3 regions of the Bacillus sp. L381 genome follow, and region 1 is predicted to be linked to each of the others. Evidence: predicted binding sites of a transcription regulator. Region 1 holds the regulator's gene; each other region holds the start of a gene.
What was found. Region 1 encodes LexA, which represses DNA repair genes until DNA is damaged. Its sites were predicted from a motif close to CGAACATATGTTCG; they were not measured.

Region 1 (7,545 bases):
CCTTTTACCAATTCACAAAAACGATTTCTGATTTTATCAGTGACAATTATAAATAAGCACGCCGCATTTGGGTGGCGGAGCTTTTTCTTTTGAAATTTATGAAACTTTAAGTTCTTAAGATCGTATACATAACTGACAGGGTGAAAGAAAAGAGGTGGGCAAATGAAAGTGATGATCGGGTCTATCATTCTTCTTGTCATTATCGGGTTCGGTTTATGGCTGATGCTGAGTCCTATCTTTAAACAAGTGGGAAGCAAAGCCAAAAAATTTAAAAAGTCATGGGAGGAAGAAGACCAGCATGAGCGAAAATAAGCGGAGAAACACAAAAAAAATACTCGGCGGTGTGATAATAGGCGCAGCCCTTTTGATTGCGGGCGTTACAGCGTCACTTTTCATTGAAAAAATACCGAATGGTTATGTCGGGGTTGTATATTCACCGAACGGCGGGGTAAAATCCGAAACATTGGACCAAGGCTGGCACTTAGTCGGTCTATTTAATAAAGTAACGGAATATCCGGTGCGTATGCAGACAGTGAATAATGAAAATATAAAAGTGGCAACTTCAGACGGTAAAAATATTGAAATGGATATTGCTTATAACTATGTCGTTCAGCCTGACAAAGTAGTGGATCTGTTTAACAAATTCGGGGCGGTAGACGTTGAAACGATTGAAAATACATATTTAAAAACAAGGCTGTGGGACGCGGCGCGAAAATCAATCAGCAAATACTCGGTTATTGACACATACGGGCAAAAATCTGCGGAAGCCGCTGCAGATGTTCAAAAAAGATTTGCTGATGATATGAAGAATCTCGGATTTTTAATTGATGATCTGACGCTTGGCGTACCGAAGCCGGATAAAGCCACACAGGAAGCCATTGATGCAAGGGTGAAGTCTTCACAGGAGCTTGAACGGACACAAACTGAAATTAAAATAGCCGAAGCCGAAGCGAAAAAGAAAAAAATTGAAGCGGAAGGGATCGCTGATTATAACGAAATTATAAAAAAATCAATGTCTGATGAAATGATCAAATATAAATGGATTGAAAAATGGGACGGAAAAACGCCGAAAGCGACAGGCACAGACTCACTGCTGCAGCTGCCGCTGGACGATCAGAAGCAAAAATAAAAAGAAAAGGAGGCGAATGCCTCCTTTTTATGTTTTTTCCTGAGGATCCTTTTCCGGCATTAACTCTTCAGACGCCTCGGTTTGATAGCTCAATAGCGTGCTGTCTGTCTCTGTTGTGGCCGGATAATCTTCAGGAAGCACATATTGCTGCAAATACCGGTGAAAAAATGCCTCAAAAACAGTAAGGCAAAGTGCAGAAATAACCGATGCCGCGGCAGGAGAAACATTAAAACCGCCAATGTTCATAAGGAATATCCATAATATAATGAATGAAATTCCGAAATCAGCTGCAGCAGCTGTGAAATTGCTTGTTCTCGGCAGAATCATGTAATCGCCCGCAAAATAAGTGATCAAACTCAAGATCAATGTAATAAACAGAACGTTTAAAAAAGTTACTTGGTACATAAGATCCAGAACAATGTACAGCAAAGCAAGTGTGAGCGCTGTTTTAGAAGCGAAAGCAATTACGTGTTTCATTTGAACCACCTTCGTTATTTCGTTTAGTCTTCATTGTAGGCAATCCAAAAATTTTTAAACTGGTATATTGTGGTTATAAAGTATGCGATTTAATAAAATATGGATAGACGTCATTGTATTCACAAGTTAAAATATGTAAAAAGGGGGATGCAAATTGAAAAGGTGCTGGATATGTATTGCTGTTTTTTTATTATGTTTTTGCGGAATACACTCAGCCAAAGCGGCTACCACTGAATTCGGATCAAAAACGAGCTTCACATTAGAGGGAAATGCAAAAGAGTTTTATATTGAAAATCCGGGGACTGTATCAGCTGACGATTACTTTTTAGGATACAAGTTCACCATAATGAACAACTCTTCATGCGGTTTAAACATGAAACTCCAGCGGATGGCGCTGAACGGAAATTTTTATACATTAAGTTCTAAAAGCTACAGCGGCAGCTGGTTAAACCTCAGTGCACAGGATAAAAAATCAATTGACCCGTATCACAAATACAGGATTCTGATTGAAAGCTCTTCAAACATCTGTGAACCTGTCTATATTAAAGGGTTATACGGCGTCGAATATTATCATTTTGATTAAAAATAGATACCCGCTAAAAAGAAGCGGGATTTTTTACGCATATTCGATACACATTGTACTATGTACTAAATATTCATATATAGATTTGATCCGCCCGCCCAAAATAAAGATGACATAAACAAATTCAGCCCGAAAATTATATAAAAAGTTTCTTTAGGGAAACATTATTTGTTGACTTCAAAAGTCAGATGTCGGATAATAAGAATGTAAGCATGATGTAAGTTTTTCCTCCTTAGCGGGTTCGTTTCCAAGCCAGGGCGAACCTGCTCTTTTTTATGCAAAAGAAAAACCCCTATGTGAGGGGTTTTACGATAAATAAAGTTTAATAGAATTAATGGACGGCTCTGAATACGCCGATGACTTTCCCTAAAATGCTTACGTTTTGCAGGATAATCGGTTCCATCGTCGGATTTTCCGGCTGCAGCCGCACATAATTGTCCTCTTTATAGAAGCGCTTGACCGTCGCTTCATCATCTTCGGTCATAGCCACCACGATTTCCCCGTTATTAGCCGTGTTCTGCTGTTTGACAATGACATAATCTTTGTCAAAAATGCCGGCGTCAATCATACTTTCTCCCATGATTTCTAACATAAATACATGTTCGCCCGGAGGAACCATCCGGTCAGGAAGCGGAAAATACTCATCGATATTTTCAACAGCCGTAATCGGAATACCCGCCGTCACTTTCCCGATTACCGGAACATTTACGACCTGGCTTTTCGGAATTTGAACTTCTTCTTCATCCAATACCTCAATGGCCCTCGGTTTAGTAGGGTCCCGTCTGATCAGGCCTTTTGTCTCCAGCCGTGCCAAATGTCCGTGCACGGTTGAACTGGAAGCCAGTCCTACTGCTTCTCCTATCTCTCTTACAGAAGGCGGATATCCTTTCGTTTTTACCTCTTCTTTAATAAAACGCAGGATATCAAGCTGCCTTTTTGATAGCTTCGTCATATTTCGCACCTCAAAACGTCGATTTTAAGTAGATTATAGCATGATTTTCCTGACAGTACAAACATAGGTTCGAAAAAACGATTGACAGAAACGTTTGTTCGTATATACTGAAAGATATAAAAAGCGAACAAACATTCTTATCGGAGGTTGTATAAATGGCGAAGGAATCTATCATATTTGTCGGACTGTTTACTGCGATTTTAAGTGCCGCTATTTTACTTGTTTCATGTGCGGGGAATGATCAGACGCTCAGCCAATATGTTAAAATAAAGGTTCAGGACGGCGATACTCTCTGGTCACTTGCGGATCATGTAGCAGAAAAGAAAAATATTAATAAGGAAGAGTTCATTGAGTGGGTGACGGAGAATAATCATCTCCAAACTGCTGATATAAAGCCCGGAGACGAACTTATTCTTCCGGTTAAGAAGAAGCATCCGGCCGTATATCAGCTGGCCATTGTCAATTAGAGAGGAAAGAGAGAAATGAAGGCGCTCATTTATGCCAGGGTTAGCACAAACAAAGAACAGCAGCAAACGTCTTTAAAAAGACAGGAAGAGGAGCTTAGTGAGATCGCTGCGGCAAACGGCATGGAAGTCGTAAAAGTCATTTCTGAGAAAGCCAGCGGTTACGAAATGGACCGCGACGGAGTATTTGAAATGCTTGATGATATTAAAAAATCACATATTGACGCGATATTGGTGCAGGACGAAACAAGGCTGGGAAGAGGAAACGCCAAGATCGCGCTTTTGCATTGTATTTACAGGGAAAACGTAAAAATATATACGATGGCTCATAAGGGCGAGCTGGAGCTTTCCGAAGCTGATACGATGGTACTCGAAATCGTCAGTATTGTAGAGGAATATCAAAGAAAAATTCACAATATGAAGATACGGCGGGGAATGAAAAGAGCCGTAAAAAACGGTTATAAACCTGAACGGAATCTGAAAAACAGGCATGAAAACAGCGGCAAAGAAAAAAAAGAGGTTCCGGTTTCGGAAATTGTCAGGCTGAGAGCCAACAAGCTCACCTTTGCAGAAATCGCAGCCACCTTAAGAGGATTTGGCTATGATGTGTCCAAAGCCACGGTTCACCGGCGTTTTCAGGAATATACCGCAGACAGCGAAGGCAGCTGACGTGCATCAGTTGTAAAAACGATTACGTTTTAGTAGTATATAATCAACACGCACCAAAGGAGCTTATTATGATTTCTAAAGAAAAAATCGCGAGAATAAACGAATTGGCTCAAAAAGCTAAATCAAACACGATAACGGATGAGGAAAAAGCCGAACAGCAAAAGCTTCGCCAAGAGTATTTGAAAGGATTCCGTTCTTCAATGAAAAATACGCTTAAGAGCGTAAAAGTTATTGATCCGGAAGGTAATGATGTCACTCCTGAAAAATTAAAAAGGGAACAACAGAAAAATAATCTTCATTAAACAGAAAGAATACGGCAATACGTATTCTTTTTTCGTATATACTAATATCAGACTGTGCTTTACGACAATTTTCAACAAGTTTATCTCAAATTTAAGCTGAAAGAGTTGAGAAAAAGTCATCATCGCTTTATGATGAAAAGGTACAACAATAAGGAAGGGGATTATAATGGATACAATTGAAAAGAAATCAGTTGCCACCATACGTACACTGTCTATAGACGCAATTGAAAAAGCTAATTCCGGACACCCGGGCATGCCGATGGGAGCCGCTCCGATGGCTTACACGCTGTGGACGAAATTTATGAATGTGAATCCGCAGAATCCAGGCTGGTTTAACCGCGACCGTTTTGTTTTATCAGCAGGACACGGTTCAATGCTTTTATACAGCATGCTGCATTTAAGCGGATATGAACTCAGCATTGATGATCTGAAACAGTTCCGTCAATGGGGCAGCAAAACACCGGGGCATCCGGAGTTCGGGCATACAGCAGGAGTAGACGCAACAACCGGGCCTCTCGGACAGGGTATCGCGATGGCAGTGGGAATGGCAATCGCAGAACGCCATCTGGCTGAAACATATAACCGTGATTCATTCAACGTAGTTGATCATTATACATACAGTATTTGCGGAGACGGCGATTTGATGGAAGGCATTTCTTCTGAAGCAGCTTCTCTAGCAGGCCATCTGGAATTAGGCCGCCTGATCGTATTATACGATTCTAATGATATTTCCTTAGACGGTGATTTAGACCGTTCTTTCTCTGAAAATGTAAAACAGCGTTTTGAAGCAATGAACTGGGAAGTCCTTTATGTTGAGGACGGAAACAACATCGCTGAATTGACGGCTGCAATTGAAAAAGCGCGCCAGAATGATAAAAAACCGACTTTAATTGAAGTGAAGACCACAATCGGTTTCGGTTCTCCAAACCGCGCGGGTACATCTGGCGTTCACGGCGCTCCATTAGGACAAGAAGAGAGCAAGCTGACGAAAGAAGCGTACGCTTGGACATTTGAAGAAGATTTTTATGTTCCGGAAGAAGTATACGCGCATTTCAACCAAGCTGTAAAAGAAGCCGGCTCGAAAAAAGAACAGGAATGGAATGAACTGTTCGCGGCTTATCAAGAAAAATATCCTGAGCTTGCTGAACAGCTGTCACTCGGCATCAAAGGCGAGCTTCCGAAAGATTGGGATCAGGAAGTTCCCGTTTATGAAAAAGGCAGCAGTCTTGCTTCCCGCGCATCTTCAGGTGAGGTGCTGAACGGCATCGCTAAGAAAATTCCTTTCTTTGTCGGGGGATCTGCTGACCTTGCGGGTTCAAACAAAACGACAATCAAAAATGCAGGAGACTTCACAGCCAAAGACTACGCCGGGAAAAACTTCTGGTTCGGGGTCCGTGAATTCGCGATGGGCGCTGCTTTAAACGGAATGGCGCTTCACGGCGGCCTCCGCGTATTCGGCGGCACATTCTTTGTGTTCTCTGACTATTTAAGACCTGCTATTCGTCTGGCGTCATTAATGGGGCTGCCTGTCACTTATGTATTTACGCATGACAGTATTGCCGTAGGAGAAGACGGACCGACTCACGAACCGATTGAGCAGCTTGCTTCTTTACGCGCACTTCCTAACCTTTCTGTGATCAGACCTGCTGACGGAAATGAAACCGCAGCTGCGTGGAAGCTTGCCGTTCAAAGCCAGGATCACCCGACAGCTCTTGTATTGACACGCCAAAACCTGCCGACAATTGATCAGCAGCCTGAAGAAGCGTATGCCGGAGTGGAAAAAGGGGCTTATATCGTTTCCAAAGCACAAACGGATTCACCGGACGCACTTCTTTTAGCGACGGGTTCTGAAGTCGGACTCGCGATTGAAGCTCAGGCGAAGCTTGCTGAAGAAAACGTTCACGTATCTGTAGTCAGCATGCCGAGCTGGGACCGCTTCGAAAAACAATCGGCTGAGTACAAAAACAGCGTACTTCCTCCGAACGTAACGAAACGTCTTGCGATTGAAATGGGATCAAGCTTCGGATGGGGCAAATTTACCGGTCTTGAAGGAGACGTTCTCGCAATTGACCGTTTCGGCGCTTCAGCTCCGGGAGAAACAATTATGAAAGAATACGGGTTCACTGCAGAAAACGTGGCTGGCCGCGTGAAAAAACTGCTAAACAAATAAGAAGACAAAAGAGGATGAGTCAAATCATCCTCTTTTTCCTGTTTATACGACAAAAATAGAAGTGGCGCCGTAACAGTAATAGACAATTCTTTCTTTTCTCCTTTTGTATAATAGAAAGCAATAAGAAGCGCTGTAAAAGGGGATGAGGAAATGGAACGTCATTACTATACACACCTGATTAAGGATGAGTTTGCGAACCACTACTTCGGACGGGAAACCGCTATGTTTGAATTGTTTCGAGACTATCATTGGACAAATCTGACACCCCAAGAATATCAAATGACAAAAAAGCAAGTTCAATATATAACAGAGCCGATTCCGGTAATACATATGCATCAGCATCTCCAGCTTCATTTAAACCGTATGAGTTACAGCCGTTTGGATTCAATTTACCGGCTTACACTGCCCCGTGAAAAGGGCCGCGCCACCTTCATGATGAAAGACAGCTTAATTGAGATTGCGGCTTCGGGAGATTATGAGGCGGAAACGATTTTCTTTGAGATTCTGCGTAAAATCAGCCCCTGTTTTCTTGCGATGGATTTTAAGACAAGGCGCTACGGGTGGTTAAATCCGGTCAGAGAAAGAAATTTTGTCTAAAATCGAGGAAAAAGAGATGTAAATGTTGTATAATAGCCTTTGGTTTAGTACACTTTAAACTAGACAACATGAAGGAGGAAATAAAATGACTTTATGGGTTGGCATCCTAGTGGGCGTTGTCGCATTGCTCATAGGTGTTGCACTCGGGTTTTTTATTGCTCGTAAATATATGATGAGCTATTTGAAAAAGAATCCGCCTATT
Region 2 (7,545 bases), 760 kb from region 1:
GGGTATTGTTCAAAACGAGACAATCCCCTTCTTTAAAAAAGCTGACAATCTCTTTAAATGAACTGTCCGTCAGTCCGCCCGTCTGTTTGTCAAGCACCATCAGACGCGATGCGTCACGCTCTTTCAGCGGCACTTGGGCAATGAGGCGTTCAGGCAGTTCAAAATCAAATAAATCGACTTTCATCATTTCACCTTTATTCTGTCTATTGTTATTTCATTCTGCCGAAAAAATTGAGCAGAATGGATAGTATCACACTGATCACAATACAAGTGACAACGGGAAAGAAAAATGTGACATTTCCCTTCTTAACGAAAATATCTCCGGGCAGCCTTCCGACAAAGTGCCAGACTGCGCCGGCAATAAGCAAAACAGCACCGAGAACCATGAGAATCTTCGGAAAGTCAGTCACAGGCGGGTGCCTCCAATCGAAAATGCTCATACACAGCCGGGGTCACGACCCGTCCTCTCGGCGTCCTTTGGAGAAATCCGATCTGAAGAAGATACGGTTCGTACACATCTTCTATTGTATGCGGTTCTTCTCCGATTGTCGCGGAAATCGTATCAAGGCCGACGGGACCGCCGCTGAATTTTTCAATCATGCCCATCAGCAGCTTATGGTCAATATGGTCAAGGCCGAGCGCGTCGACTTGAAGACGTTCGAGCGCGTCGTGAGCGATTTCTTCCGTGATGCGGCTGTCGCCGAGCACCTGGGCAAAATCTCTCACCCTTCTGAGAAGCCGGTTTGCAACCCGCGGCGTTCCCCTTGACCGTCTGGCGATTTCCAAAGCCGGGGCTTCTTCGATTTCAACTTCGAATACTTCAGCCGTTCTTGACACGATATCTGTCAGTTCTTCCTTCGTATAGTATTCAAGGCGGGACAGCACCCCGAACCGGTCTCTGAGCGGCGCGGTCAATAAGCCGACCCTGGTCGTCGCCCCTACCAGCGTAAAAGGCGGAAGGTCAAGGCGGACGGAGCGGGCGGACGGGCCTTTACCAATGACGATATCAAGGCAGAAATCCTCCATCGCCGGGTACAGCACTTCTTCGATTGACCGGTTCAGCCTGTGAATTTCGTCTATAAACAGCACATCCCCGGGTTCGAGCGCCGTCAGAATGGCTGCCAAGTCTCCCGGTCTTTCGATAGCGGGTCCTGACGTCGTCCGCATCTCCACACCCATCTCATTGGCCACGATAGACGCAAGCGTTGTTTTTCCGAGACCCGGAGGCCCGTATAAAAGAACGTGGTCAAGCGTTTCCTGCCTCATTTTCGCCGCATCGATAAACACGCGCAGATTTTCTTTTACCTTCTGCTGCCCGATGTACTGGGCGAGGTTCTGCGGCCTGAGGCTTTGCTCGATTATTGATTCATGGCTGTCTGCTTCACTTGAAACGAGCCGTTCATCCATGAACATCACCTTACTTTAATAATTTTTGCAATGCTTTTTTCACATATTGGTCTGTTGAAAGCGCCGTTTCCTCTTTTAAGTGAGGAAGCACTTTTTTAATTTCTTTTTCGGCGTAGCCGAGAACCCTGAGCGCTTCAAGCGCCTCATCAAGCGCCGTTTCAGCCTCTTGTTTTTCAATGCGCGCTTCATGATTGAACAGGTTGTCAATCATTTCAGGCACGACATCGGCCAGTTTGCCTTTCAAATCAAGAATAATCTGCCGTGCCGTTTTTTTGCCCACACCAGGAAATTTCACCAAAAAGGCTTCATCTTCCTGTTCGATCGCTTCGATGACGGCTCCCGGATCACCGGAACCGAGAATGGCGAGCGCCCCTTTCGGACCGATGCCGGTGACATTCAGCAGCTTTGTGAAAAGCGCTTTTTCTTCCCGGGTTGAAAAGCCGTACAAAGAAAAGGCGTCTTCTTTTATATGATGATACGTAAAAATGGTCTCTTGATTGCTTACCTTATAAATAAACGGATTCGGAGTGAAGACCTGATAGCCGATCCCGCCGTTTTCAATCACGATGTATTGGGGAGATACATAATCAATCGTCCCCTTCACGAATTCAATCACACCTATTCACCTCTTTGACTGCTTATCATTGTAACACAAAAACAGCCAAAGTCTTATAGAAAAGTTAACGTATGTTCGCTTTGACACCTTTCATTCAGAAAAAAAAGACATGTGTAACATGTCTTGCGTCAAAGTCAGCCGCTGTAAGTCTTAATATGATCGATCACGCTCTCAAACTCCGCTTTTGTCCTGTATGGTATACCGTGTTCCAAGTGCTTTTGCAATCGGCTTTCCAGCCGCTCTAAATCAATCTGGAAGAAAGACTGGATCGGTTCCGCCAGCGATCCGGGACGGCCGTGAAAAGTGGAAATGACGCCCCCGTCTGTGACACCGATATAACCGTTTACTTTACTGAGCGGAGAAATATCATCAACATGCTTACGGAAAAGGACGAAGCCTTTTTTTTGCTCAACGAGCGTCCAGCCGGCATATGCGGCCCAAAAGTCCTCCATCGCCAAAACGGTTTCATCCGTATGTTCAATGCCGACATCACCGTCCAAATAGACCTTTTCCAGCTGAACATGCACCCGAAGCGGTCCGTAATGCTCAACCTCTGCCCCGTATGCGGCGTTTCCTCCGCAAATCAGGACTGCTGCTGATAAGATAAGCATAAACAAAAGACGCACACCGCAAATTCGTTTCACCAATAACACCTCTTTATTCAATCAAACTCTTGATGCTAGTTTGACCAAAGATGCCGGTGCTTAATCGTTTTCTTTCTATTGTCTGTTTCAGCCGAAAAAAAGCAGCCCTCCTATGGAAGGCTGCCCCGATGATTATGCCCGGCTGGCTGAAATCAATTTCATTTGTCCGGGCGTCAGTTTGAGGCGGTATCCTCTTACAGTCAGATACACGGTTTTTGTCCCGCAGCTATTGTCATGCTCTGTTTTTTTCATCCCGGCCCCTCCGTTACAATTTTATATTGCTTTTATGATAACAGGACAATATAAAGAGCGTTTTAAAAATATGTAAAGAAATGATAAAAAATACTGCCGGATGGAATCATCCGGCAGTCTAAGTCTAACGGCTGTTTTTGTTCATGTCTTGAAGCTTTGTAAAAGTCGCGTTATCGGTAAACACTTTAATTGTGCGGCCGTCCGCGAATTTTTTGGCTGCATGCTTGACTTGTTTATCATTATTTTTCGTAAATGGATGATTTGTTCTGACAGCAATGACGACTCTCGTGTCAGTCACGATGACCTGACTGTCCTGAACGCCTTTTACTTTCTTCACGCGGTTTGCAATTTTTGCCGCCGTTCTGATGTTTTCGGCATTGTCATACCCATTATAAGACATCGCGGCCGGCGGCGTATTGACGTTGCGGCCGTTGTATGTGCCGTCCGTTGTTAACGGAACCCCGTTATTCGGCGTATTTTGGTCAGACACGTTTGTCGTATTTCGGCGGCCGTTTCGGTTTTCCATCATTTCGGAAACAGGTCCTTGATGGTCCATGCCGTACTGGCGTCTGCCGTTATCATTATCATTTGAATAATACCCGACCGGACGTGTTGTCTGATTGTAGCGTCCGTCATTCATGGCATTATTTGCTCCGCATGCCGTTAAGCTTGCCGTCACGGCTAAAACGCCTGCGATCGTCATCAATTTTTTGCCCAATGGAAAAACCCCCCGTGGATTCATCGCTGTGTGAGCGTTTTCCGCTCATGTTTAGGATGTGCTGCCGACGGCGGGTTTAAGCTTGTCAGTTATGACCATTCCTCATTTGGACATAAAAAAAGGAACGACATACATCGTCCCGAAACATTAATCTTCTTCTTCCTCCGGCCGTCCGAATACTTGATTTGGACTCGGCTGATTAGGCGAGACATTGGGATTTGCTCCGCCGTAAGGCATAAAATATCCGGCATTTGCCCCCACATTCGGAAATGGCTGCACAGGCATATTTGCGTGATGATGATGAGACCCGTGGTGATGATGGTGATGATGTGAATCATGGCAGCCGCAATCATCATCCTTATATTTCCCATCGTGATGAGGCGCGTTTGCGTGATGTGACGGATATCCGCCGTAATACGGCATGTGAGCGTACGAAGCACCTCCGAAACCTGATGTGAAACCACCATAATGCTCTGCGTTTTCATGAGCCTGGTTTTCAAATTCACCATAACCGCCAAATCCCGGGTGGAATCCGTACGAATATGGCATCGGCATTACCGGAAAGCCTCCAAAACCGCCGAAACCTCCGCCTACAGGGAAGAACGGGTGGCATAACCCCGAACCCGGCAGCATCGGTGTCACCGGAACCGGACAAGGACAAGGCATGCACGGCATCGGGTAATGCATAAACGGTTCAACGGCCGGCATATTCGGAAACGGAGCATTCGGAATGTTTGGCATATTCGGCATATGATAAGCGGCGTTTTCTTCTTCCATCTTTCCGACTTCAGGCGCCTTTGGCATATTCGGGTAATTCGCGTTTTCCATGTTGATCATTTCCTCCTGTTGTGGAATGTTATTGTCATACTCTTTCTCTTTCGGCTCGACAAAATGTGTCACAGGTTCCTCCGGCTTAGGAGGCGACCACGGCTGAAACAGCTGATTGGACGGATAATATTGATTCATATCAGCTTCCGGCAGCACATTTTCATGTTTTTCAGGGATCGGCGGCACATACGGAATTGACGGTTTTTGTTCTTCCGCTATGGTGTCTTCGATGTCCACAACTGTTTTCGGTTTTTCTTTAGCATATGGATGCTCATGCTTATGCGCAGACGTTCCGAAGTTTGCATTTGGTTCTTTTCTGACCGGAACGGCTTCTGAAGGCACCTTTATCTTCATTCCAGGCATAATTAAGTCTGGATTGCTAAGCTGATTATTCAATTTTTTTAATTCTTCAAAATCAACTCCGTATTTTTCAGCTATTTTCCAGAGCGAATCGCCTTTTTGAACGATATGAATTTTCAACGTTTTCCCCTCCTATGCACAAAACGTGAACGGTACATTTGTCATTACAATACGTTTCTTCACACTATATGCAGGCGAGCTGGGCATGATGATAAAAAAATTGGAAAGGAGGGGAGTTTTTTATTTTTACGTATGGCTCAGCATTCTGTTCAAAGCACGAAGCGCTTCTGTCCGAACCGCTTTCGGCACTTTAATGACACCTTTCGGCTCGCCTTTTTCAAGCTGCTCAAGCGACCACAATAAATGCGGGAGGTCGATTCTGTTCATTGTCAGACACGGACACATATCCGGATTCAATGATTCAATCTGTTTATCCGGGTGCGAGTGAATGAGGCGCTGAACAAGATTCATTTCCGTGCCGATTGCCCACTTGCTTCCCGGTTCAGCCTGTTCAATCGTATCAATAATGTATTTGGTAGATCCGCTGTCGTCACTGAGCGAGACCACTTCCCGCGAACATTCGGGATGAACGATAATGCGGATGTCAGCGTCCCGCTGCCGCAGCTGAGAGATATTTTCCGCTGTAAACTTTTCATGTACGGAGCAATGTCCTTTCCAAAGGATGACCTTAATGCTTTCCGGGTGATCAGTAAGCAATCGGTTCTGCGCAGGGTCCCATACAGCCATTTCAGTCAGCGGAATGCCGAGGTCATAAGCTGTATTTCTGCCTAAATGCTGATCCGGCAAAAATAAAATTCTTTCTTTTTGTTTAAAAGCCCATTTCAGCACGCTCCGGGCATTCGAAGAGGTGACGGTCGCTCCGCCGTGCCGTCCGACGAACGCTTTAATTTCCGCCGTCGAGTTAACATATGTTAACGGAATGATGGTGTTACCGTACAGCTCTTGAAGCTCTTGCCATGCTTTGTCCGTCTGCTGTATATCTGCCATATCAGCCATCGAGCATCCGGCGCGCATGTCGGGCAAAATCACGGTTTGGTTATCATCGGTCAGCATATCAGCCGTTTCCGCCATAAAATGCACGCCGCAAAACACAATGTATTCCGCATCTTTATTTTTTTCGGCCACTTGGGCAAGCTGCAGGGAGTCACCAGCCGTATCGGCGAATTGTATGACTTCATCTTTTTGATAGTGATGTCCCGGAATGAACAGGCGCTTTCCGAAGGACCGTTTAATTTCGGCGACCCGCTCCTCCATTTCTCCGATGCTCATGTTTTTATAATGGCTCGGCATCATTTCAGCTGATGCAGTTAATACGTCAAAAATAGACATTATGAAAAAGCCCCCTGTTCCGTCGCGACATCCATGCTGATATCGGCGCTTTTTACTGAATGAGTCAGAAATCCCAGTGAAATATAGTGTACGCCTGTTCCTCTATAATCGGGCAATGTGTCCAGCGTTATGCCGCCGGATGCTTCCGTTTTGATATGGCCCGGTGTCATGCCTGCAAAACGCCGGACGGTCTCTGGCGGGCAGTTGTCAAACATAATAACGTCTGCGCCTGCGTCTATTGCCTCCAGCAGCTGCTGTTCGGTTTCAATTTCGACTTCTGCCGCAAGCATCTGCCCCGCTACTTTTCGTGCCCGCTCCATCGCCGCTTTTATCGATCCGCAGGCGGCAATATGATTATCTTTAATCATGATGCCGTCATATAAGCCGAAGCGATGATTACAGCCGCCTCCGATTCGGACCGCGTATTTTTCCAGCATTCTGAGCCCGGGTGTTGTTTTTCTCGTATCGCAAAGCTTAATGGTCGGATCATCAAGACGCCTTTTGGCCTCATCCGTCATTGTCGCAATGCCTGACATTCTTTGTATAAGATTCAGAATGACCCGTTCTCCCGTTAGAAGAGCCGCCGCAGGGCCTTCCATTTCAGCGAGCACGTCTTCTTTTTTCATCCGCTCTCCGTCTTTTTTCAGGGAACGGATGCGAATGTCATTGTGTAAAAGCCCCCATCCTTCACGGATAACAGCTTCCCCGGCAAACACGCCGTCCGTTTTTGCGATAATCTTCGCCTTACAATGCTCATCAGAAAAAATCGCTTGTGACGTCACATCACCCGTTCCGATATCTTCCTGAAAAAAACGTGTCAGCATTTGTTTCAGCTGCAGAATGTCCATATTTCCCCAATCCCTTCGTTTTTTCTGATAACTGTTCCAGATGTTGAATGAATGATTTGTTTTCCGTGCCACTTTTTCTCTGCCCTAGGAAAATCAGCGCGATAATGAGCGCCTCTGCTTTCTTCCCGGATAAGAGCAGAGGACACGACGAGTTGTGCAGTCTGCCATAAGCAGGATAGCTCGGCTTGTTCTATTGTGATATCCTTCACATTTATATGATGCACAGATACTTTGTTAAGCCAGGATGCCAGCGCCCGCATGTTTTCTTTCTCCCTGATGATGCCGGCTCCGTTTGTCATTTTGGCTTGGAGCTTGTGAAGCGTTGTATCCGGCACTTGTAAGATGACGTCAGATTTCTTCGAAGCTTTTTTATACCTTCCATTTAATGGCGTTTGCGTGATATGTTCAGCACATCTTTGTCCGCTTGCCAGCGCTTCCAGAAGTGAGTTGCTCGCAAGGCGGTTTGCCCCGTGCAAGCCTGTACAGGCGGTCTCGCCAATGGCATAAAGATCAGGCACAGAC
Region 3 (7,545 bases), 160 kb from region 1:
AAATATCAGAAGACAGGCTGACAGTCTGTAAAGTCGTGCCGAAATCATAACAAAACATCCCTCGTGCCCTGAGGGATGTTTTTCTGGGGAAAGAAGGAATGTTGATTGATGAAACAGACAGCGCTTGTAACCGGAGCAAGCGGCGGAATCGGACAAAGTATAAGTGAAGTCCTCGCAAAAAACGGATATGACGTGCTTTTGCATTATCATTCTAATAAAGAAACCGCAGCCAGGCTTGCGGAAAGACTGAGCGCATCATTCGGGGTAAAAGCTTCCGTTATTCAGGCGGATCTGTCCTCACCAGACGGCGCGGAAACACTCAGCCGCTCCGTCAAGCAGCCTGTGGACGCTCTGATATTAAACAGCGGCAAAAGTCATTTCGGCCTGATTACGGACGTTACGGATGACACGGCGCGGGAGATGGTGCAGCTGCATGTGACGAGCCCGTTTCTTCTGGCGCGTAATCTGGTGCCCGGCATGATCCGGAAAAAAAGCGGGGGCATCGTCGCGATCGGCTCCGTCTGGGGAGAAACAGGCGCGTCGTGCGAAGTATTATACAGCATGGTCAAAGGAGCGCAGCATTCGTTCGTCAAAGCGCTTGCCAAGGAGCTTGCTCCGAGCGGCGTCCGGGTGAATGCAGTCTCACCGGGCGCCGTTGATACGAATATGCTTGATCAGTTCACGTCTGATGAAAAAGAAGCATTAGCAGAGGAAATTCCCGCGGGCAGGCTGGCAAGGCCGGAGGAAATCGCCGAAGCGGCGGCTTTTTTGTTATCGGACAAAGCTTCCTATATTACGGGGCATATATTATCCGTAAACGGCGGCTGGCACTGCTGAAAAAAATGTGTGTATAGTTTACATCTGCTCGGACAAAATAATTTTGTAACAACAGATGAAATGGAGGAAGCCAACATGTCAGTATTAGAAAACTGGGATAATTGGAAGAATTTCCTTGGCGACAGATTGAACTATGCACAGGAAAAAGGGATGAGTGATGAAACGATCACTGACCTCGCTACAGAAATCGGCGGTTACCTTGCAAACGAAGTCGACTCGAAAAACCATCAGGAAAAAGTGCTTGCTGATCTTTGGAGCGTTGCTTCTGAAGATGAACAGCGCGCCATCGCAAATATGATGGTGAAGCTTGTTGAAAATAACAGCACTCATTAAGAGGGGGGGATTTCTCCTCTCTTTTTTTATGTTTTCCTCTATAGAGCAACATTCTTCTTTCTAATTAGAGAAAAATGTTTTATGATAAAGGAAGGTAAAAATTTGCCACAATGGAGGGGGTATATCATTTGGCAAAGCTCGAATGGTATTTTGAATATGAAATTCAAGTGAACCGCCCCGGCCTGCTCGGGGATATTTCATCTCTTCTCGGGATGCTGTCAATTAATATTGTCACAATTAACGGTGTCGACCTTTCCAGAAGGGGAATGCTGCTCAGATGCCGGCATATAGATCAAATTAAACGATTGGAATCAATTTTAAAAACAATGGAGACCATTAAAGTAACGAAGCTGAGAGAACCGAGGCTTCGCGACCGTCTCGCAGTCCGCCACGGAAGATACATTCAGCGTGATGCCGATGACAAAAAAACCTTCCGTTTTGAAAGGGACGAGCTTGGTCTTTTGGTTGACTTTATGGCCGAGCTGTTTAAAAAAGAAGGACACAAACTGATCGGAATCCGGGGAATGCCGCGGGTCGGAAAAACGGAGTCCATCGTTGCGTCAAGCGTCTGTGCCAGCAAAAGATGGCTTTTCGTATCATCAACGCTTTTAAAACAAACGATCCGGAGCCAGCTGGTTGCTGATGAATACAGCACGGAAAACGTGTTTATCCTTGATGGCATCGTTTCGACAAGACGCGGATCTGAGCGCCATCTTCAGCTCGTCAGTGAAATTATGAGGCTTCCGGCGACAAAGGTCGTGGAGCACCCCGATATTTTTGTCCAGAATACGGAGTATACGCTCGATGATTTCGATTATATTATCGAACTCAGAAATGATCCTGATGAAGTCATTACATATGAACATGCAGAAGAACCGCAAATGTTTGATCAGACCGGTTTTTCAAGCTTTGATTTTTAATATTGGAAGGTGTTTGTTGTGACAGAATTAGCAATCCGGCTTAAAGAAGCCAGAGAGGAAAAAGGGATGTCATTGGATGAACTCCAAGCGGCGACGAAAATTCAGAAAAGATACTTAACCGCTCTGGAAGAAGGCTCTTATGACGTCATTCCCGGCAATTTTTATGTGCGGGCGTTTATCAAGCAATACGCTGAGGCTGTCGGGCTTGATTCAGACCAATTATTTGAAGAATATAAAAAAGACATCCCAAACACGTACCATGACGATGTGTCGGAAAAAATCTCCGGCCTCGCCATGCAAAGGGAGCTGCCTAAGTCCGCTTCAAAGGCGGCAGAATGGCTGCCGACCGTCCTTATAGTCATCGGTGTCATTATCGTCATTGCGATCGTGTATGCGATTATTCAGCTCGGAATGAGCAAGTCCGGGCAGACAGACGGGGATAAGGCCGCCACCCAAAGCGAGAGCAAGTATGAGATTCCTAAGGATTCTGCGCTGAAAAATGACGGCAATACAAATGACGCGCAAACTGACAGCAAAAAGGACACAAAAGAGTCAGAGCAGAAAAAGAAAGAAAAAAGCAGTGAAAAAACAGAGATCAAAGCGGCCGGAACGGAAGGATCCGCTTCATCATACGACGTTTCCGGGGCTGATAAGTATAAGCTTGAACTGATTGCTTCAGATAACGCATGGATCCGCGTCCGTGATGACAGCGGCGGTTCTTTAAAAGAAGGAACGCTGCAAAAAGGCGAAACCTATAAAAAAGACATCACGGATCAAAAGCAGATTGAAATACGCACGGGCTATGCCCCTAACCTGAAAATTAAAATCAACGGAGAGGTTCTGTCCTATGAACTCAATCCGCATGATGTGATGGCGCAGACAATCACAATCAAGATGAAAAAATAAAAGGGGAAAAAAGTCATCTGAACGATTAAGATGACTTTTTCTTCACGTCCGAGTACATATATTGGAGGGGCTTTATGTTTAACTTACCGAATAAAATCACACTGGCAAGAATCGCTTTAATTCCAGTATTTATGATTATCATGCTTGTTCCTTTTCAATGGGGAAGCCTTCATATAGGGGATGAATCGATTCCGGTCGCACATCTTACGGGAGCTGTTTTGTTCATTATCGCATCAACGACTGACTGGGTGGATGGCTACTACGCCAGAAAGCTGAACCTCGTGACAAACTTCGGGAAATTTTTAGATCCGCTGGCTGACAAACTGCTGGTGTCCGCGGCATTAATTACGCTTGTGCAGTTTGACCTTGCGCCGGCGTGGATGGTCATCGTCATCATCAGCCGCGAATTTGCCGTAACGGGGTTAAGACTTGTCCTGGCAGGAACGGGAGAAGTCGTAGCCGCCAATATGCTGGGGAAAATTAAAACATGGGCCCAGATCATCGCTGTTGCCGCGCTTTTGCTTCATAATCTCCCGTTTGAGCTCGTTTCTTTCCCGTTCGGCGATATCGCTTTATGGGTGGCCGTGCTCTTCACAGTCATTTCCGGCTGGGATTATTTTGCGAAGAACTGGGATGCGTTAAAAACATCTAACTGAGAAAGAAGGACGTAAAGATGGAAATAGCAAAAAAAGCGGAAATCATTGCAGTCGGCTCAGAGCTTCTGCTCGGCCAGATCGCCAATACGAATGCGCAGTTTATCAGTAAAGAGCTGGCGGAAATCGGCGTAAATGTGTTTTATCATACCGCTGTCGGAGACAATCCGGAGCGGCTTAAGCAAGTCATCCGCATTGCGGAAGAGCGCTCAGACCTGATTATTTTTTCTGGCGGCCTCGGACCGACCAAGGACGATTTAACAAAAGAAACCATTGCAAACACTTTGGGGCGCCCGCTCGTTCTGAATGACGAAGCGTTCCGGTCGATTGAAGAGTATTTCGCGAAAACAAAACGGACAATGTCGCCGAATAACCGCAAACAGGCGCTCGTCATTGAAGGCTCAGACGTTTTGGCGAATCACTTCGGCATGGCGCCGGGAATGCTTGCAGAGCACGGCTCAAGACTTTATATGCTGCTCCCTGGGCCGCCGAGCGAGCTGCGTCCGATGTTTGAAAATGAAGCGAAGCCGCTGCTTCTTAAAAAGCTCGGTACAAATGAGAAGATCGTTTCAACCGTGCTGCGGTTTTTCGGAATCGGTGAATCGCAGCTTGAAGCTGATTTAGAAGATATCATTGATGCGCAGACGAACCCGACGATTGCGCCGCTTGCTGCCGACGGCGAGGTCACGCTGCGTTTAACGGCGAAACATGCCGACGAAAAAGAAACAGAGCGGCTTTTAAAAGAAACGGAAGCCGCCATTTTGGAACGTGCCGGTGAATTTTTCTACGGATATGATGATACGTCGCTGGTGAAGGAGCTTTCAAAAGCATGCAGACAAAACGGAATCACGATTTCCTCTGCCGAAAGCTTTACCGGAGGCCTGTTTTCAGAGTGGGTGACTGATTTAAGCGGTGCGTCTCAACTATTTGCGGGGGGCGTTGTCTGCTATTCCGACAGCGTGAAACAGAATGTGCTCGGCGTGAAAGCTGAAACGCTCGCAGAAAGCGGAGCGGTCAGCAAAGAGTGCGCGAAAGAGCTTGCCGCCGGTGTAAGAAAGCTGACCGGAAGCGATATCGGCATCAGCTTTACCGGAGTTGCGGGCCCCGATCCGCAGGAAGGGCATGCCCCGGGCCGCGTCTTTATCGGTATTTCCGCGGAAGGGAAAGAAGAGGTGCACGAATTTAACTTTGCCGGCTCAAGAACCGGAATCAGAAAGCGCGCCGCTAAATACGGCTGCCATCTTATTTTGAAAATGCTGGATCAAAAATAAAGTTTTAAAGAGTGGGTTTCTCTGATTTTTAAGTTTTACAAGGGGAATAATGCTCTTTTTAAGAAAAGCGAACGCGGAAAAAATCCGAATATGCGTTCGCTTTTTTCTTGGCAAATGTCAGTAAACAAGGTATAGTATATGTAGTGGCAAGATAAAGGAGGAAAAAAATAAATGAGTGATCGTCAGGCAGCCTTAGATATGGCTCTTAAGCAAATAGAAAAACAATTCGGCAAAGGTTCCATCATGAAGCTCGGAGAAAAAACGGATACAAGAATTTCAACGGTGCCGAGCGGTTCCCTTGCACTTGATACCGCTCTCGGAATAGGCGGATACCCGCGCGGACGGATTATTGAAGTATACGGACCTGAAAGCTCAGGTAAAACGACTGTAGCGCTTCACGCAATCGCTGAGGTTCAGGAAAAAGGCGGACAGGCAGCATTTATTGATGCCGAGCATGCTCTTGATCCTGTTTACGCGCAAAAGCTCGGTGTCAATATTGAAGAGCTGCTGCTTTCTCAGCCGGATACGGGAGAGCAGGCGCTGGAGATTGCTGAAGCGCTGGTGCGAAGCGGAGCTGTCGATATCGTAGTCGTTGACTCTGTTGCGGCGCTTGTTCCAAAAGCTGAAATTGAAGGTGACATGGGTGATTCACACGTCGGTTTACAGGCGCGTCTCATGTCTCAGGCGCTCCGTAAGCTTTCCGGCGCCATCAATAAATCTAAAACAATCGCAATCTTTATTAACCAGATTCGTGAAAAAGTCGGCGTTATGTTCGGAAATCCGGAGACGACACCGGGCGGCCGCGCGCTGAAATTCTATTCTTCCGTGCGTCTTGAAGTGCGCCGTGCCGAGCAATTAAAGCAGGGCAACGACGTCATGGGGAATAAGACGAGAATTAAAGTCGTAAAAAACAAAGTCGCTCCTCCGTTCCGTACGGCTGAAGTGGACATTATGTACGGTGAAGGAATCTCCAAAGAAGGGGAAATCATCGACCTTGGAACTGAACTTGATATCGTGCAGAAAAGCGGCTCATGGTATTCTTATGAAGAAGAACGCCTCGGACAGGGCCGTGAAAACGCCAAGCAGTTCTTAAAAGAAAATAAAGACATCATGCTGATGATTCAGGAACAAATCCGTGAACATTACGGTTTGGACAATAACGGTGTTACGGAAAAAGCGGAAGAAGTTCAGGAAGAGCTTGAATTCGAAGAATAAAAGCACGATAAAAAGAGCGGAATAAGCAATTTCCGCTCTTTTTTGTGTGTTTCAAAAAACACTGGCTGTTTCGGAAAATTTTATCTGAAATGTTACAACTTTTTTCACCCTTCACTCGTCTAACATCATGGCGAAAGTTGAAATTATATCTGAGGAGGAAAAAAGATGACGAGCCCCCGCCGCACAAGAATTAATAAACATAGAAAGAAGAAGCTGATGAAAACGGGAGGGCTGTTTCTTTTTCTGCTGCTTGTCACTGTTTTTATTATGATCTGGACCGTCACAGCGCATCACCGGGAGAAGGAATCCGTTAAAAGCGCTCCCGCTGCTCAATCTGATTCTTCAAAAGACCAGACTCAACAAAAAAAAGAAAAGACGCAAAAAGAGAAAACACCTAAATCAATCGATCACAATAAACAGATCAGCAATTACTTGCAACAGATCGGGTTCAGCGGCACAGCAATGGTCGTAAAAGATGGAAAGGTTGTGCTGAAAAAAGGTTTTGGCTATGCGGACCGAAAACAAAAAATTAAGAACAATCCGGAGACATCATATTATGTCGGTTCTTCACAAAAAGCGTTAATCGCGACGGCTGTCTTACAGCTTGAAGAAAAAGGGCTGCTTCAGACGAGTGACACCGTCAGTACATACTTGCCGAATTTTCCTAACGGCACGCGCATTACACTGAAAAATCTGCTCAATCATACGTCAGGAATAAACGGACATATTGAGGGACAGGGACCGATTTCTCCTATTGATTTAATCAAAGATATAGAATACCGCGGAATTAAACGGCAGCCTGGGGTTTGGGAGTACAGGGATTCCAATTATTCAGTGCTCGCCTATATCGTATCTCAAGTCAGCGGGGAGTCATACGAACAATATATTAAAGACCATGTGTTTAAACCGGCCGGAATGAAGCATGCCGGATTTTACAAATCTTTTGCTGAAGCCAAATATCCGGCTGTCGGCTACAAAGTTGATGAGAGCGGCCGGCTTGTCACGCCTCACCTTTTAGACTTATCGCAGCTCTACGGGGCGGGCGATATGTATATGAGCGCTGAAGATCTTTACAAATTTGATAAAGCGGTCGTAAACGGCACGCTCCTTTCAAAAGAAAGCTTTACAAAAATGTTCACAGCAGGAAGCAGTTCCGCTTACGGCATGGGATTTTACATTGATCCGGGAAGCTACTCCAATCACGGCGTAATGCCCGGTTACAACATCTTGAACAGCTTCAGCCATTCGGCAAGCAAATATGTCATTTTATTGTCAAATATTCAGAATAACGCCAAATTAGGACAGGTGAACAACAGAATTTACCAATTGCTTAACCAGGCGAACTAACGAGCCGCCATTCACGAAAAGCAGCTGAAGGTATGGTATGATATATACATGGCGTAGATTCCG

Region 2: ruvA (Holliday junction branch migration protein RuvA) is a predicted target of LexA. The motif match lies at 2,088-2,101, and genes of this name have one in related genera.
Region 3: recA (recombinase RecA) is a predicted target of LexA. The motif match lies at 5,006-5,019, and genes of this name have one in related genera.

The regions. Positions count from the first base shown of each region.
Region 1 covers NZ_CP127224.1:1,775,878-1,783,422, forward strand. Annotated here, with positions in the region: gene QRX25_RS08735 (poly-gamma-glutamate hydrolase family protein) at 1-56, shown strand, start outside; gene QRX25_RS08740 (DUF8570 family protein) at 163-312, shown strand; gene QRX25_RS08745 (prohibitin family protein) at 299-1,129, shown strand; gene QRX25_RS08750 (YndM family protein) at 1,157-1,606, opposite strand; gene QRX25_RS08755 (hypothetical protein) at 1,761-2,189, shown strand; gene lexA (transcriptional repressor LexA) at 2,521-3,141, opposite strand; gene yneA (cell division suppressor protein YneA) at 3,297-3,608, shown strand; gene QRX25_RS08770 (YneB family resolvase-like protein) at 3,624-4,274, shown strand; gene QRX25_RS08775 (DUF896 domain-containing protein) at 4,343-4,576, shown strand; gene tkt (transketolase) at 4,743-6,746, shown strand; gene sirA (sporulation inhibitor of replication protein SirA) at 6,897-7,343, shown strand; gene QRX25_RS08790 (YneF family protein) at 7,429-7,545, shown strand, end outside.
Region 2 covers NZ_CP127224.1:2,532,064-2,539,608, forward strand. Annotated here, with positions in the region: gene queA (tRNA preQ1(34) S-adenosylmethionine ribosyltransferase-isomerase QueA) at 1-184, opposite strand, end outside; gene QRX25_RS12915 (DUF2905 domain-containing protein) at 210-410, opposite strand; gene ruvB (Holliday junction branch migration DNA helicase RuvB) at 403-1,407, opposite strand; gene ruvA (Holliday junction branch migration protein RuvA) at 1,418-2,023, opposite strand; gene bofC (sporulation cell-cell signaling protein BofC) at 2,158-2,634, opposite strand; gene QRX25_RS19845 (hypothetical protein) at 2,800-2,919, opposite strand; gene QRX25_RS12935 (YhcN/YlaJ family sporulation lipoprotein) at 3,044-3,637, opposite strand; gene safA (spore coat assembly protein SafA) at 3,785-4,945, opposite strand; gene nadA (quinolinate synthase NadA) at 5,072-6,175, opposite strand; gene nadC (carboxylating nicotinate-nucleotide diphosphorylase) at 6,175-7,023, opposite strand; gene nadB (L-aspartate oxidase) at 7,005-7,545, opposite strand, start outside.
Region 3 covers NZ_CP127224.1:1,618,130-1,625,674, forward strand. Annotated here, with positions in the region: gene yfmH (EF-P 5-aminopentanol modification-associated protein YfmH) at 1-50, shown strand, start outside; gene ymfI (elongation factor P 5-aminopentanone reductase) at 109-837, shown strand; gene QRX25_RS08230 (DUF3243 domain-containing protein) at 913-1,170, shown strand; gene QRX25_RS08235 (DUF3388 domain-containing protein) at 1,299-2,090, shown strand; gene QRX25_RS08240 (helix-turn-helix domain-containing protein) at 2,109-2,996, shown strand; gene pgsA (CDP-diacylglycerol--glycerol-3-phosphate 3-phosphatidyltransferase) at 3,071-3,652, shown strand; gene QRX25_RS08250 (competence/damage-inducible protein A) at 3,670-4,920, shown strand; gene recA (recombinase RecA) at 5,092-6,135, shown strand; gene QRX25_RS08260 (serine hydrolase domain-containing protein) at 6,301-7,482, shown strand.